DNA from 2 places in the Nonomuraea sp. NPDC049750 genome. Region 1 is predicted to be linked to the other one. Evidence: riboswitches for the same ligand, from Rfam matches in the RefSeq annotation. Region 1 holds a riboswitch; the other holds the start of a gene.

Region 1 (5,786 bases):
GGCCAGCATCATCAGGTTCGCCCTGAGCGCGCCCCCCGGCATCGGGCGGAAGTCGTTGAACAGCGGCTCGAACACGACCGGATAGACGAACGAGGCCACCAAGGTGAACGCGAACGCGCCCGCGGCGGCCGGGATCCACCAGCGCCGCAGCCACCTGGCCAGCGCCACCACGACCAGCACCATGATGGACTGCAGCACCACGCTCACGGCCAGGCTCTTGAGCCGGTCGCCGGTCCAGCCGGCCCAGTCCTGCGTGGACAGGCCGTAGTCGCGCAACTGCACCTCGTACCAGATGCCCAGGGGCCACCTGATCGCCTCGACGATCGCGGTCAGCACCACCACCCCGAGCACAACCCGCACCCACCACGGCCCGCGCAACTTACCCAGCACCTTGGCCCCAAATGGCGTGAGCACGAGCAGCCCCGCGAACAGCACTGTCAGCCCGAGCGACAGGTATCCGGGCAGGCTCGTGGCCGCGTCGAAGGCGGCGGCCCTGGCGACCTCGGCGGCACTGAAGTCGCGCGCCGGGTCCGGCGTCACCGTGGGGGCGCCCGAGGGCATCACCCGCCAGGGCGTCGTGAACGCCACCACGGCCAGGATCACCGCACCGAGCACGACCAGCGCCCAACCGGCACCGGCCCGGCCGAACCCGACGTCCCCACCGTCCGCGACCCAGCCGCTGGACACGGCGCGGTCACTTGGCGCGGCACGGTCGTCTGCCGCGGCATGGCCGTCCGGCGCGGCATGGCCGTCCGGCGCGGCATGGCCGTCCGGCGCGGCGCCCTCGCCTGAGGTGGCGGACTCGCTTGATGCGTCGTCGTCAGGCGGCATGTCGTCGGTGCCCTGCAGATCGTCCATCCGCGTTCCCCTTACGCAAGCTGGTCCCGCACGTAGTCGCGCCACCGTGCCGTCAGCGTCCCTGCCGAGAGCCCGAGCCTGGTGAGCCCCCGGTCGATGCCACCCGTCTGGGCATCACGGTAGAGCCTCACCAGAGTTCCCTCACCGAACCGCGCGGCGATGAAGCGACACGCCAGCCACGCCTCCTGGTAGGCCCGTGCCAGGCGTGCGGGCTCCCGGCTGGATGGTGCGAATGCCGCAGGCCCTGGCAATTCGCCCGGCAAGTGCCCGGCCCGCACCTCGGCGGCCAACTCGGCGGCGGCCACCCGGACCGGCAACCCCGCGTCCCGGTAGCCCACGTAGTCGGCGAACCCCTCATAGAGCCACACCGGCAACCGCTTCGTCCCGGCCGCGACGTGGGTGAGCTCGTGAGTGAGCACGACGTCCCGCCCGGTGGGGGTCAGCCGGGCGAAGTTCTCGGGCACCACGACCACTCTCCCGCCATCGGCCACCGCCGCCAGCCCGTCGACACTCCCCACCCCGGCCACCCGAGCAGCCTCGGCCGCCGAACCGGGCACGAGCACCACGGCTTGAACGGGGCGTCCGAGCACGGCGGAGACCCGCGACCCGGCGGCATCGGCCCGGCGCGCCAGATCACGAAGCGACTCGGGTGCCGCGCGCTGACCGACGACGACCGAACGCACACCTCGTACGACCTCGGAGCCGTCCTCCCAGAGCCTCCGCGCCTCCGCCGGAAGCTCGCGATCACCGGCCGCCGGGTTGTGGCCGGTCGCGGACTGATCGGGGCTGCCGAAGGGAAGATCGCGATCCGTCGCGGGCCGATCGGGCCCACCGGACGGCCGGCCGCGATCCGTCGCAGACTGATCGGGCCCACCGGTCGACAGGTCGCGAACCGCTGCCGAGGGGCCGTCCGTCCCCGGAGACCGGTGCGGGGCGGCGCTGGCCGAGGCGAGGGCCAGGAGCAGCACCCCCACCCCCAAGACTCGGCGGCTCACCTGCACGGACACGTTCCCCGATCGTAGTCGCCCCGCGCTGCGGACCGGCCGTCGCGCAGAGACCCGGGACGTCGTCGTCGAGAGACCCCGCTCCTCGTCGCGGAGAGACCCGGCTCCTCGTCGCGGAAAGCGCCGGCCCGTCGTCGCGGAAAGGCCCGGAACGCGCGAAGGTCCCGTCCCAGCTGGGACGGGACCTTCGTGACGGTCTTGCAGGCCAGATCAGGCCGGACTTACAGGCCGGGACGCACCGCGCCCACGAACGACGCCTTGCGCCATTTGTTGAGCTTCTCGACGCGCACCGTCGAACCCGTCCTCGGCGAATGGACCATCTTGCCGTTGCCGACATACATGCCCACATGGCCGAGCCCATAGAAGAACATCAGGTCACCTGGCTTCAGATTCTTCCAGGAGACCTTCTTCTTGATGCGGGCGAACTGGCTGTTCGTCACGCGCGGGATCTTGACGCCGGCCTTCTTCCAGGCGTACTGGACGAGACCGGAGCAGTCGAAGGAACCAGGTCCTGTGGCCCCGTAACTGTACGGGTCACCGATCTGGTCCTTGGCCACGGCGACGGCCGTACGGGCCTTCACCTTTTGCCGAGCGACCGCTGTCTGTTGCGCGACCTTCTTCACGGACCTGACGGCTTTCGCCGCTGTATTGGTCCCGGAAACTTCGGCCGCATCTCGCGTTGTCGCCGCCTGCGCTGTCGGGGCAGGGAGGACCAAACCTCCGGCCGTCACGGTCATCGTGAGCGCTGCGCCACTCAGGGCAATGCGGGACAGACGGGGGTTACTGGGGGAGGTAGACAGGATTTCTCCTTGGAGCTTCCACGAACGCCTACCGGGTTAGCTGACGGATTCGGGCCTGGAAGTCGCCCTACGGCGCAATACGCGCCGATTCACCCCTGATCCCTGGGGCGGGATCGCTGGGTCCCCGGCTCCGTGCCTCCTGGCTGCACGGACTCGGCAGGCCACCGCCACGTAATGACAATGTGGAAAGGCGGTGACCTAACGGATTTCTTATCTGTCCACATCGGGGACCCGATGGAGAGTCGCGACGCCATGGCTTGTTCGCCGCGACGCCAGAAGCTACGCCCTTGAGTAACGAGCTGGCAAAGCCGTCATGGGGTTGTCAGGATCACTCAGAGGTGTCAGTAAAGTCCCCAACCGCAGCTGGAGCGCCGGGTTATGTTATTCAAATGTGACCCTTCTCACACTTGACGACACAGTGATCTGTCAGGTCCCATTTGTCACTCTTGTCACACTGGTCCCGCCGACAACGCGCAAGGCAGTGAATGGTGCCGGCCAATGCGCGGAAGTGGGCAACGCGAGGATCGCCGACGGGCCGAGACCAATGATCGTCCTCACCCGCCGAAGGCGTTCGAGCAGCGTTCAGCCGACCCGGCGCCAGCGGCATCGGCCTGCGCGCCGAGGTCGGGTGACCAGCAAATCGGGGCCAGTTGAACGGCCGGTCGGGTTCCGCTGAACAAGCGACCGGAGCCCGCTGAACAGCCGGTCGAAGCCCGCTGGCCACCGGGCCGAGTTCGTTGACCACCAAGCCGGGGAGCCCCGCGTGGACCGCCAAGCGTCCATCGGCGGACCATCCGGTCCATGGCCACCTGAAGCCACGGACCGGGTCAAGAGGACGCACGTCACGGCGCCCAGCGCGCCCCACCGGAGGAGCGTGTCCCTGGACAGAGCCCAGCCACGGACGGCGCATGGGGCTCACCGTGCTTGCCGTACAGAAAATCAGCGCTTTCCCCCCAGAACAACCTACGGGCGGATAGCTCCGACCAGGGTGCCGCCGTAGGAGGAGAGGGTGACCACCTTGACCACGTCGCCGGTTTGGGGGGCGTGCACGATCTGCCCGTTGCCCGCATAAATGCTGACGTGCCCAAGACCCGAGCTGAAGATCAGGTCGCCCGGCTGCAGGTCCTTCAGATCCACCTTGCGGGCCGACCCCCAGGCCCACTGCTGCCACGTGGTCCGGGGCAGAGACACGCCCCCAGCGCGCCACGACGCCTGCGTGAGGCCCGAGCAGTCCCAGCCGCGCGGTCCCGTGCCGCCGAACACGTACGGCTTGCCCACCTGCGCGTAGGCGAACCTGAGCACCGCGGCCGCGTTGCCGGAGGCCGAGCCGGTGTACTTGATGCCGGTGCTGTTGGGGTCACCGGTCTTGTAGGCGCCGAGCTTGTCCAGCAGCTTCTTCTGCTTCGCGATCAGCTTGCGGACCTCCGAGCGCTCATTCTCGACCCCGTCGCGCTCCTTGTCGGCCGCCCGCAGGGCCGCCTCGGCCTTGTCGCGTTCGTCCTTGAGCCCGCGGTTCTCGCGATCGAAGGCCGCCAGCCGCGCCACCTTCTCCTCCGAGAGCTGCCCCGCGAGCGCCATGCTGCCCAGCAGGCCCGTGGGATCCGGCTGGCCGATCATCGTGGGCCAGGAGGTGGAGTCGGGGCCGCGCGTGTAGGTGTCGACGGCCATGTCGATGACCTGGGCGCGCAGCGTGGCGACCGTCTCAAGCTTGCGCTTGTAGCTGGCGTTCAGCTTTCCGTACTCGCCTTGGGCCGCCTTGTACTTCTCGGTCGCCGTGTTGTAGCGGTCGACGACCTTGTCGGCCTGGTCGTTCAGCTTCTTGAGCTTGGCTTTCGCCTGTTTGATCGTGGGCTTCGGCGCGGCCAGTGCCTCGCTTGTGGGGAAAAGCAGCAGCCCGATCGCGAGTCCCGCGGCCAGTGGCGCCCGGCCAAACCTCACAGTGTCGCCTCCAGGGGAATATATCTGGGGCGAAATGGTACAGAAGTGGCGGGTGTGCTTTCACCCTAACAACCGATTCGTAATCTACGCGCGGCCCAGCCTGCGCAGCAGCAGAGCCGACGGAACCGGTCTGGCTCCCATGCGCCGGACGGACTCGGCCACCTCGCGGTCGGAGGAGACCACCGCCATGGCCCGGCCGGGCGGCTCGGCGCGGACGAGCTGGCGGATCAGGTCGTCGGCGATCTCGCCGGGCGCGCTGAAGAGCACCCGCACGCCGCGCGGCGCCACCACCTGGACGGGTGCGTTGAGCTCGGCGCCGTCGAAGACCACGGTCACCTCGACCCTGGTCTGCGCGACCAGCCCGCCGAGGCCGGTCATCAGCCGGTTGCGCTGGTCGGCCAGGGTCAGCGTGCCGTAGCCGGTCTTGGTCACGTTGTAGCCGTCGATGATCAGGTGCACCTGCGGCAGCGCGAGCAGCTGGTCGAGCAGCTGCGGGTCGTCGTCGGCCAGCGCGCGGGCGGGCACGCCCCTGACACCGGGGCGCTCGCCCGTGAGCGCGGCCACCGAGTCGGCGGGCCTGCTGATCATGGTGGGCAGGGCCAGCTCCCTGCGCAGCCCGGCGGAGGCGTCCTGGAGCGCGTCGAGCAGCACCCTGACGCGGGCGTCCTCGATGCTCCTGCCCTCACGCGCGGCCCGGCGCGAGGCTTCGAGCTGCTTCTCCACATCGGCCAGCCGCTCGCGGAGCCGGCGCAGCTCGGACTCGCCCGCGCTGCCCGCGGCCGTGGCGGCGGACTTGGCGTCGTCGGCCGCGTGCTCCATCTCCTCGGCGCGGCGCACGGCCGCCTTGCTCCGCTCGCGGGCCTCGTGGAGCTTGCGGCGCAGGTCGGAGTTCTCGGCGCGGGCCGCCCTGAGCTGCTCGCGAAGCCGGTCGGACTCGTCCTTGGCGGCGCTCTTCTGGGCGGCGAGCTGCTCGCGCAGCCGGGTCACCACCTCTTCGCGCTCGGTCCCCTCGGCCGCGACCGCCGACTGCTCGAGATCGACCCGGGCGGCCTCGACCATCTCCGCCCAGCCGACGGGTCGCGTCAGATAGGCCGCGGCGGCCACCAGCACGGGGTCGGCGGCGGGTGGCACGTTGCCCTCGATCAGCGAGGCGACGAGCTCGGGCCATCCGGCGGCCACCGACTCG
Region 2 (5,786 bases), on a different contig from region 1:
GTCCCAGAGCTTGCCCTTGACGGTGATCGTGTTCGACTCGTGGTCGTCGTCGGCCCAATCCACGCTGACCCAGCCGGAGGCCTTGGCCTGGTAGTGCTGCGAGTAGGCCGGACCCCAGGAGTCGGAGTCCGCGGTGCTGGCGCTGGCGGCCGAGGGCAGCGCTAAGGCCAGCGCGCTCGTGGCGGCGACGGCGGCGAGGCCGGTCGCGAGCTTCTTCATCATGATCTCTCCTTGAGCTCCCCCTGGGCCGGCGCCTTGCCGGTTCCCCCCTGAGCTCGATGTGTCATTGGTACGGGAGAGCTCTTGCAGCCACCCTGCAGAGAGGTGACGAGCCCTTGCAGTTCGCCATATCCCCTACTCTTTGATGCTGTGAGCGACGAACTTCCCGAGCAGATGCGCATCCGGAGGGAGAAGCTCGACCGCCTTCGCAGTGAGGGCGTCGATCCTTACCCGGTGACCTTTCCCCGCACGGCGACCAACGCGGAGGTCAGGGAGAAATACCAGGCCCTCGACCCGGACACCGCGACCGGTGACAAGGTCGGCGTCGCGGGCCGCGTCATGCTCAACCGTGTGGGCGGCAAACTCTGCTTCGCCACACTCCGCGACGGCAGCGGCGACCTGCAGGTGATGATCTCGCTCGACAAGGTCGGCGAGGAGTCGCTGGCGGCCTGGAAGCGCGACGTCGACCTGGGTGACCACGTGGGCGTGGAGGGCGAGGTCATCACCTCCCGCCGGGGCGAGCTGTCGATCCTGGCCGACCGCTGGCAGATCACCGCCAAGTGCCTGCGCCCGCTGCCGGAGAAGCACGTCGGCCTCACCGACCCCGAGGCCCGCGTACGCCAGCGCTACGTCGACCTCATCGTCAACGACGAGGCCCGGGAGATGGCCCGCGTCCGCAGCGCCACGGTGCGCGCGGTGCGCGACTTCTGGCACGAGGAGGGCTACCTCGAGGTCGAGACGCCCATGCTGCAGCCGATCCACGGTGGCGCGGCGGCCCGGCCGTTCAAGACCCACATCAACGCGTACAACATGGAGCTCTACCTTCGCATCGCGATCGAGCTCTACCTGAAGCGGCTCGTGGTCGGCGGCATCGAGAAGGTCTTCGAGATCAACCGCAACTTCCGCAACGAGGGCGCGGACTCCACGCACAACCCCGAGTTCACCATGATCGAGGCGTACGGCACCTACCTCGACTACAACGACATGGCCGACCTGACCCAGCGGATGTACCAGAAGGCCGTCGTGGCCGCCCTGGGCACCTCTGTGGTCGTCCATGACGGCGTCGAGGTGGACCTGGGCATCCCCGAGTGGCCGCGCATCACCCTGTACGGGGCGGTGTCCGAGGCGCTCGGCGAGGAGATCACCACCGAGACCCCGCTGGAGCAGGTCCGGAAACTCGCCGACGGCCGCGAGATCCACTGGGACCCGAAGTGGGGCCAGGGCAAGCTCGTCCAGGAGATCTTCGAGGCCCTCGTCGAGCACACGCTCATCCAGCCGACGTTCGTCATGGACTATCCGCTGGAGACCTCCCCGCTGACCCGCCAGCACCGCGACAACCCGCTGCTGACCGAGAAGTGGGACCTCATCGGGTTCGGCACGGAGCTGGGCACCGCCTACTCCGAACTCGTCGACCCGGTCGAGCAGCGCCGGCGCCTGGTGGAGCAGTCGCTGCTGGCCGCCGGGGGCGACCCGGAGGCCATGCAGCTCGACGAGGACTTCCTGCAGGCGCTGGAGTACGCCATGCCGCCCACGGGTGGCATGGGAGCCGGGATCGACCGGATGATCATGGCCTTCACCGGCAAGAGCATCCGGGAAACGATCTTGTTCCCGCTGGTCAAGCCGACCAACTGACCCGCCTGCCGCCGAAGGGTGTCGGCCCGGCTCCCACGCCGGGCCGTACCGGCCGCTGTCGGGTTGACAGCGGCCCGATCTCCTGCGGCGAGTAGGAGAACGCGGGCGGCGAAGTTCGCCGGCCCCTAAACGCGGGGAGCGGACATCTCCTGGCCGCCTGCGCCGAGTGGCTTCTCCCTCTGGCGCATGAACCGTTCATGGTCTTTGGCGGGCGCTGCCGACTCGGCCGCGCAAGGGTACAAATGGGTGCCCCAAGCAGCTACATTTCCGATATTTCGCATATTGAATGCGAAGAATATTCGCGTTCCCTGGATTCGGCGCCCAGCAGGTCCGCGGTGCTCGTGGGGAGCGGGGCTGGAGCCGTTGTAAGGACGGCTGTGATCCCTCATCGGGCCCCGAAGTGTGCCGACATATGGCGAGTACTTCACATACCGCCGATCATGTCAATGGCGATGGTCAGAGGGCGGTATTCGCTGGCTTGACGACCTTTCCAGAATGCGTTTACCGTCTGCGAGACGAGCTGCAGCTCTGCTCGGACATAGACGTCTCGAGTTCTGCTGTTGGGGGGAGGGCTCCCGATGTATGTGCTCACTGAGAGCGTCGAGCTTAGCCACGCGGATCTGGCGTTGCTGGCGGAGCTTGCCAAGGGGGTCACGGTTGATCGGGTTGGCAGACGACTGGATATCAGCGGGCGCACGGTACGCCGGAGACTTCGGGGTATCTGCGACCGCATCGGCGTCGCCACCGCGATCGAGGCCGTGGCCTGGGCCGCCCGTCGCCAGCTCATCTGACCGCTCGACCGGCCCAGCCGCCCGGGCCCCAGCTGTCAGAGTGCTTGTCGTGGTGTCCGGAGGTCAGTCGGCGATGCGTACGGCGCCCGCGAACGGACGGCGGGCGATGGACGCGATACGTACGACGTCGCCGGTCTGCGGCGCGTGGACCATCATGCCGCCGCCGATGTAGATGCCGACGTGGTGCAGGTCGCCATAGAAGAAGACCAGGTCGCCGGCGCGCAGCTCCTCCTTGGAGATGTGCCGTCCGGCCGTCCACTGGTCGCCGGTGTAGTGCGGCAGTGAGATGCCCACCCGCTGGTAGGCCGCCATCACGAGGCCGGAGCAGTCGTACGAGGTCGGCCCCTCGGCGCCCCAGACGTACGGCTTGAGCTGCTGCGTGAGCGCCCACCTGGCAGCCGTGGCCGCCTTGCCGGCGCCGATGACCGGCAGGTCGACCCGCGTGGCCCGGGTGCCGGGACGGCCCGCCTCGCCGATCGCCCGCTTGAAGAGGCTGCTCTCGACTTTGGCGACGAGCTTGGTGATCTTGTCGCGCTTGGTGCCGAGGCCCTCGACGATCTTCTCGACCTCGTCGATGCGCGTCTTGGCGCTGGCCCTGGCCTGCTCGGCGGCCTGCCTGGCCGTGGTCACCTGGTTGACCTCGAAGCCCTGCTGCTGCTCCAGCGCGTAGGTGGTGGCCGCCCGGTCGAGGAAGCTCTCAGGGTCGTCGGAGGTGCCGAATGCCAGCGCCTGACCGAAGCCGCCGCTGATGTAGGCGTTCTGGGCCAGCAGCGCGGCCTTGGCGTGTTTGGCGGCCAGATCGGCCTCACTGGTGGACAGCGTCTTCTGGGCCGCCTCAGCCGACTTCCTGGCTTTCTTGAGCTTCTCCCGCTGGCCGTTGAACTCCTCGCTCAGCGTCTCGATCTGGGTGTGGAGCTCCTCGGCCTGCTCGGACAGGTCCTTCAGCGAGGGCTTGGGATCGGCGACGGCGGAGCCGACGGGTACGGCGAAGAGGAGGGTGGCGATGGTCGCCGCGATGACACCCAACCGGGTGGGGACCTTCCGGAGCTCCGGAGCGCGGGCGTGAGCGCCCACCGGCGTCCCCTCGCGATCGCGGGTCTGCTTCACCAACCAGCTCCTCTCATCGGCGCCTACCGGGTTAGCTGACGGGTTCGGGCCGGAGCAGCCCTACCGAACGACTCGCTCGGATTCACCCCATGGGTGGTGGCGTCGGGATGAGGTCGCCACCGGCGGGTCCCCGGCTCCCCTTACGGGGATTGGGCGCGTCTCCACGCTGGCTCGCGTGGGTGACATCGTCGCTGGACACTAGTGCACTCCGGGTTCGTGCTCAACCAGAACTGCCAAGTCTGTAGAGGTTTCGCAACCGAAGGGTCACGAGGTGGTCTCGTGCCTGTCGGTGCTGAACAAACTTTATGTCCTTTTTGCACCAAGTTCGTCAAGGCATGGAAGCCTATCGGCCAAGGGCATCCCGCATCGTGCTCGATCAACCACGAGATGTCATGAGATGGGAGAGACGTCAGAGTTAGGGGGAGGCCGTAATCGGATCTGTACGCTGGAGACCCATGGAGCAGGTCGCCGAAGTGACAGTCCCGGACACGGAAGTCGTCGTCCGGCGTGCCCGCACGCCGGATGTCAGGACGATCCGTCTCCTGGTCGACACCTACGCGGGCGCCGGGCCCCGGCTTCTGGAGAAGGCCACCGTCACTCTGTACGAGGACGTGCAGGAGTTCTGGATCGCCGAGCGCGGCGGCCAAGTGGTCGGCTGCGGCGCGCTGCACGTGCTTTGGGAGGATCTCGCGGAGATTCGCACGGTGGCCGTTGATCCGGAGTTCCGAGGCTTCGGAATCGGGCACCGGATCGTCTCTTCCTTGATCAAAACGGCCCGGGAACTCGGCCTGCGCCGGGTTTTCTGTCTGACTTTTGAGGTGGATTTTTTCGCGAGGCATGGATTCCGCCCCGTACAGGGCACCCCGGTCTCACCCGAGGTCTATGCGGAGCTGCTGGCCTCGTACGACGAGGGTGTCGCCGAGTTCCTCGACCTCGAACACGTCAAGCCCAACACCCTGGGGAACACCCGCATGCTTCTCCACCTGACATCGGGTGACGCGGACCTTGACTAATGGGAAAGGTGATTGTTGATACCTATGTCGATACGTTGGGCAGCACAGGCATGTGTCCTGACACGTGCCACATGCGCACTCGAAGCGAGGTGACACGGTGAGCACCGGACAGCCGCCGTATCCACAGGACGAATCCGGCGAGAACTCTGCGCCTGGCGGATCTGAATACGGACATCACAACGCGGGCCGTCCCTATGGCGAGCCCGACCCGGATGCGACGGTCGTTGGCTACCGGGCGGACGACGCCTACGGTCAGCAACCCAACTACGGGCAACAGCAGCCGGGCTACGGCCAACAGCCGCAGTACGGTCAGCAGCAGCAGCCGGGCTACGGCCAGCAGCCGCAGCAACCGCAGTACGGACAGCAGCCGCAGTACGGGCAGCAGCCCGGCTACGGCCAGCAACCGGAATACGGCCAGCAGCAGCCCGGATACGGTCAGCAACCCGGATACGGTCAGCAGCAGGCTTCGGGTCAGCAACCCGAGTACGGCCAGCCCAACTACGGTCAGCAGCCGCAATCGCAACCCGGTTACGGTCAGCAACCGCAATCCCAGCCTGGTTACGGCCAGCAGCCCGGTTACGGGCAGCAGCCGTCCCAGCCGGGCTACGGTCAGCAGCAGCCGTCGCAACCCGGCTACGGCCAGCAGCAGTACGGCCAGCAGCCCCCGTCGGGCCAGCAGCCCGGCTATGGGCAGCAACCCGGTTACGGGCAGCAGCAGCCGTCCCAGCCGGGCTATGGCCAGCAGCAGCCGTCGCAACCCGGCTACGGCCAGCAGCAGTACGGCCAGCCGGACTACGGTCAGCAGCAGCAGTACGGTCAGCCTGGCTACGGTCAGCAGCCCCAGTACGGCCAACAGCCCGGCTACGGGCAGCCGCAGCCACATGGGGTGCAACCGCCCGGCGCCCCGGCCCCGCTCGCCGAGTGGTGGCAGCGGCTCGTGGCGAGGATCATCGACGGTGTCATCTTCGGCATCGCGAACTGGGTGATCGGTCTCGTTTTCGGGGCCATCCTGCTCGCCGGCTAC

The links. A riboswitch is a leader RNA that binds a small molecule or an ion and turns the genes downstream of it on or off. The one in region 1 is predicted to bind cyclic di-AMP.
Region 2: it holds a riboswitch for cyclic di-AMP, as region 1 does, so the genes downstream of both, AB0J16_RS02000 (C40 family peptidase) here and AB0J16_RS14380 (C40 family peptidase) in region 1, are expected to answer to the same signal.

The regions. Positions count from the first base shown of each region.
Region 1 is NZ_JBFANB010000004.1:545,412-551,197, forward strand. Features, by position in the region: gene AB0J16_RS14370 (M48 family metallopeptidase) at 1-858, opposite strand, end outside; gene AB0J16_RS14375 (hypothetical protein) at 870-1,865, opposite strand; gene AB0J16_RS14380 (C40 family peptidase) at 2,084-2,599, opposite strand; cyclic di-AMP (ydaO/yuaA leader) riboswitch at 2,673-2,831, opposite strand; gene AB0J16_RS14385 (NlpC/P60 family protein) at 3,626-4,600, opposite strand; gene AB0J16_RS14390 (NYN domain-containing protein) at 4,685-5,786, opposite strand, start outside.
Region 2 is NZ_JBFANB010000001.1:420,044-425,829, reverse strand. Features, by position in the region: gene AB0J16_RS02015 (hypothetical protein) at 1-222, opposite strand, end outside; gene lysX (bifunctional lysylphosphatidylglycerol synthetase/lysine--tRNA ligase LysX) at 370-1,851, shown strand; gene AB0J16_RS02005 (LuxR C-terminal-related transcriptional regulator) at 2,430-2,642, shown strand; gene AB0J16_RS02000 (C40 family peptidase) at 2,706-3,749, opposite strand; cyclic di-AMP (ydaO/yuaA leader) riboswitch at 3,755-3,915, opposite strand; gene AB0J16_RS01995 (amino-acid N-acetyltransferase) at 4,205-4,762, shown strand; gene AB0J16_RS01990 (hypothetical protein) at 4,785-5,645, opposite strand; gene AB0J16_RS01985 (RDD family protein) at 5,649-5,786, shown strand, end outside.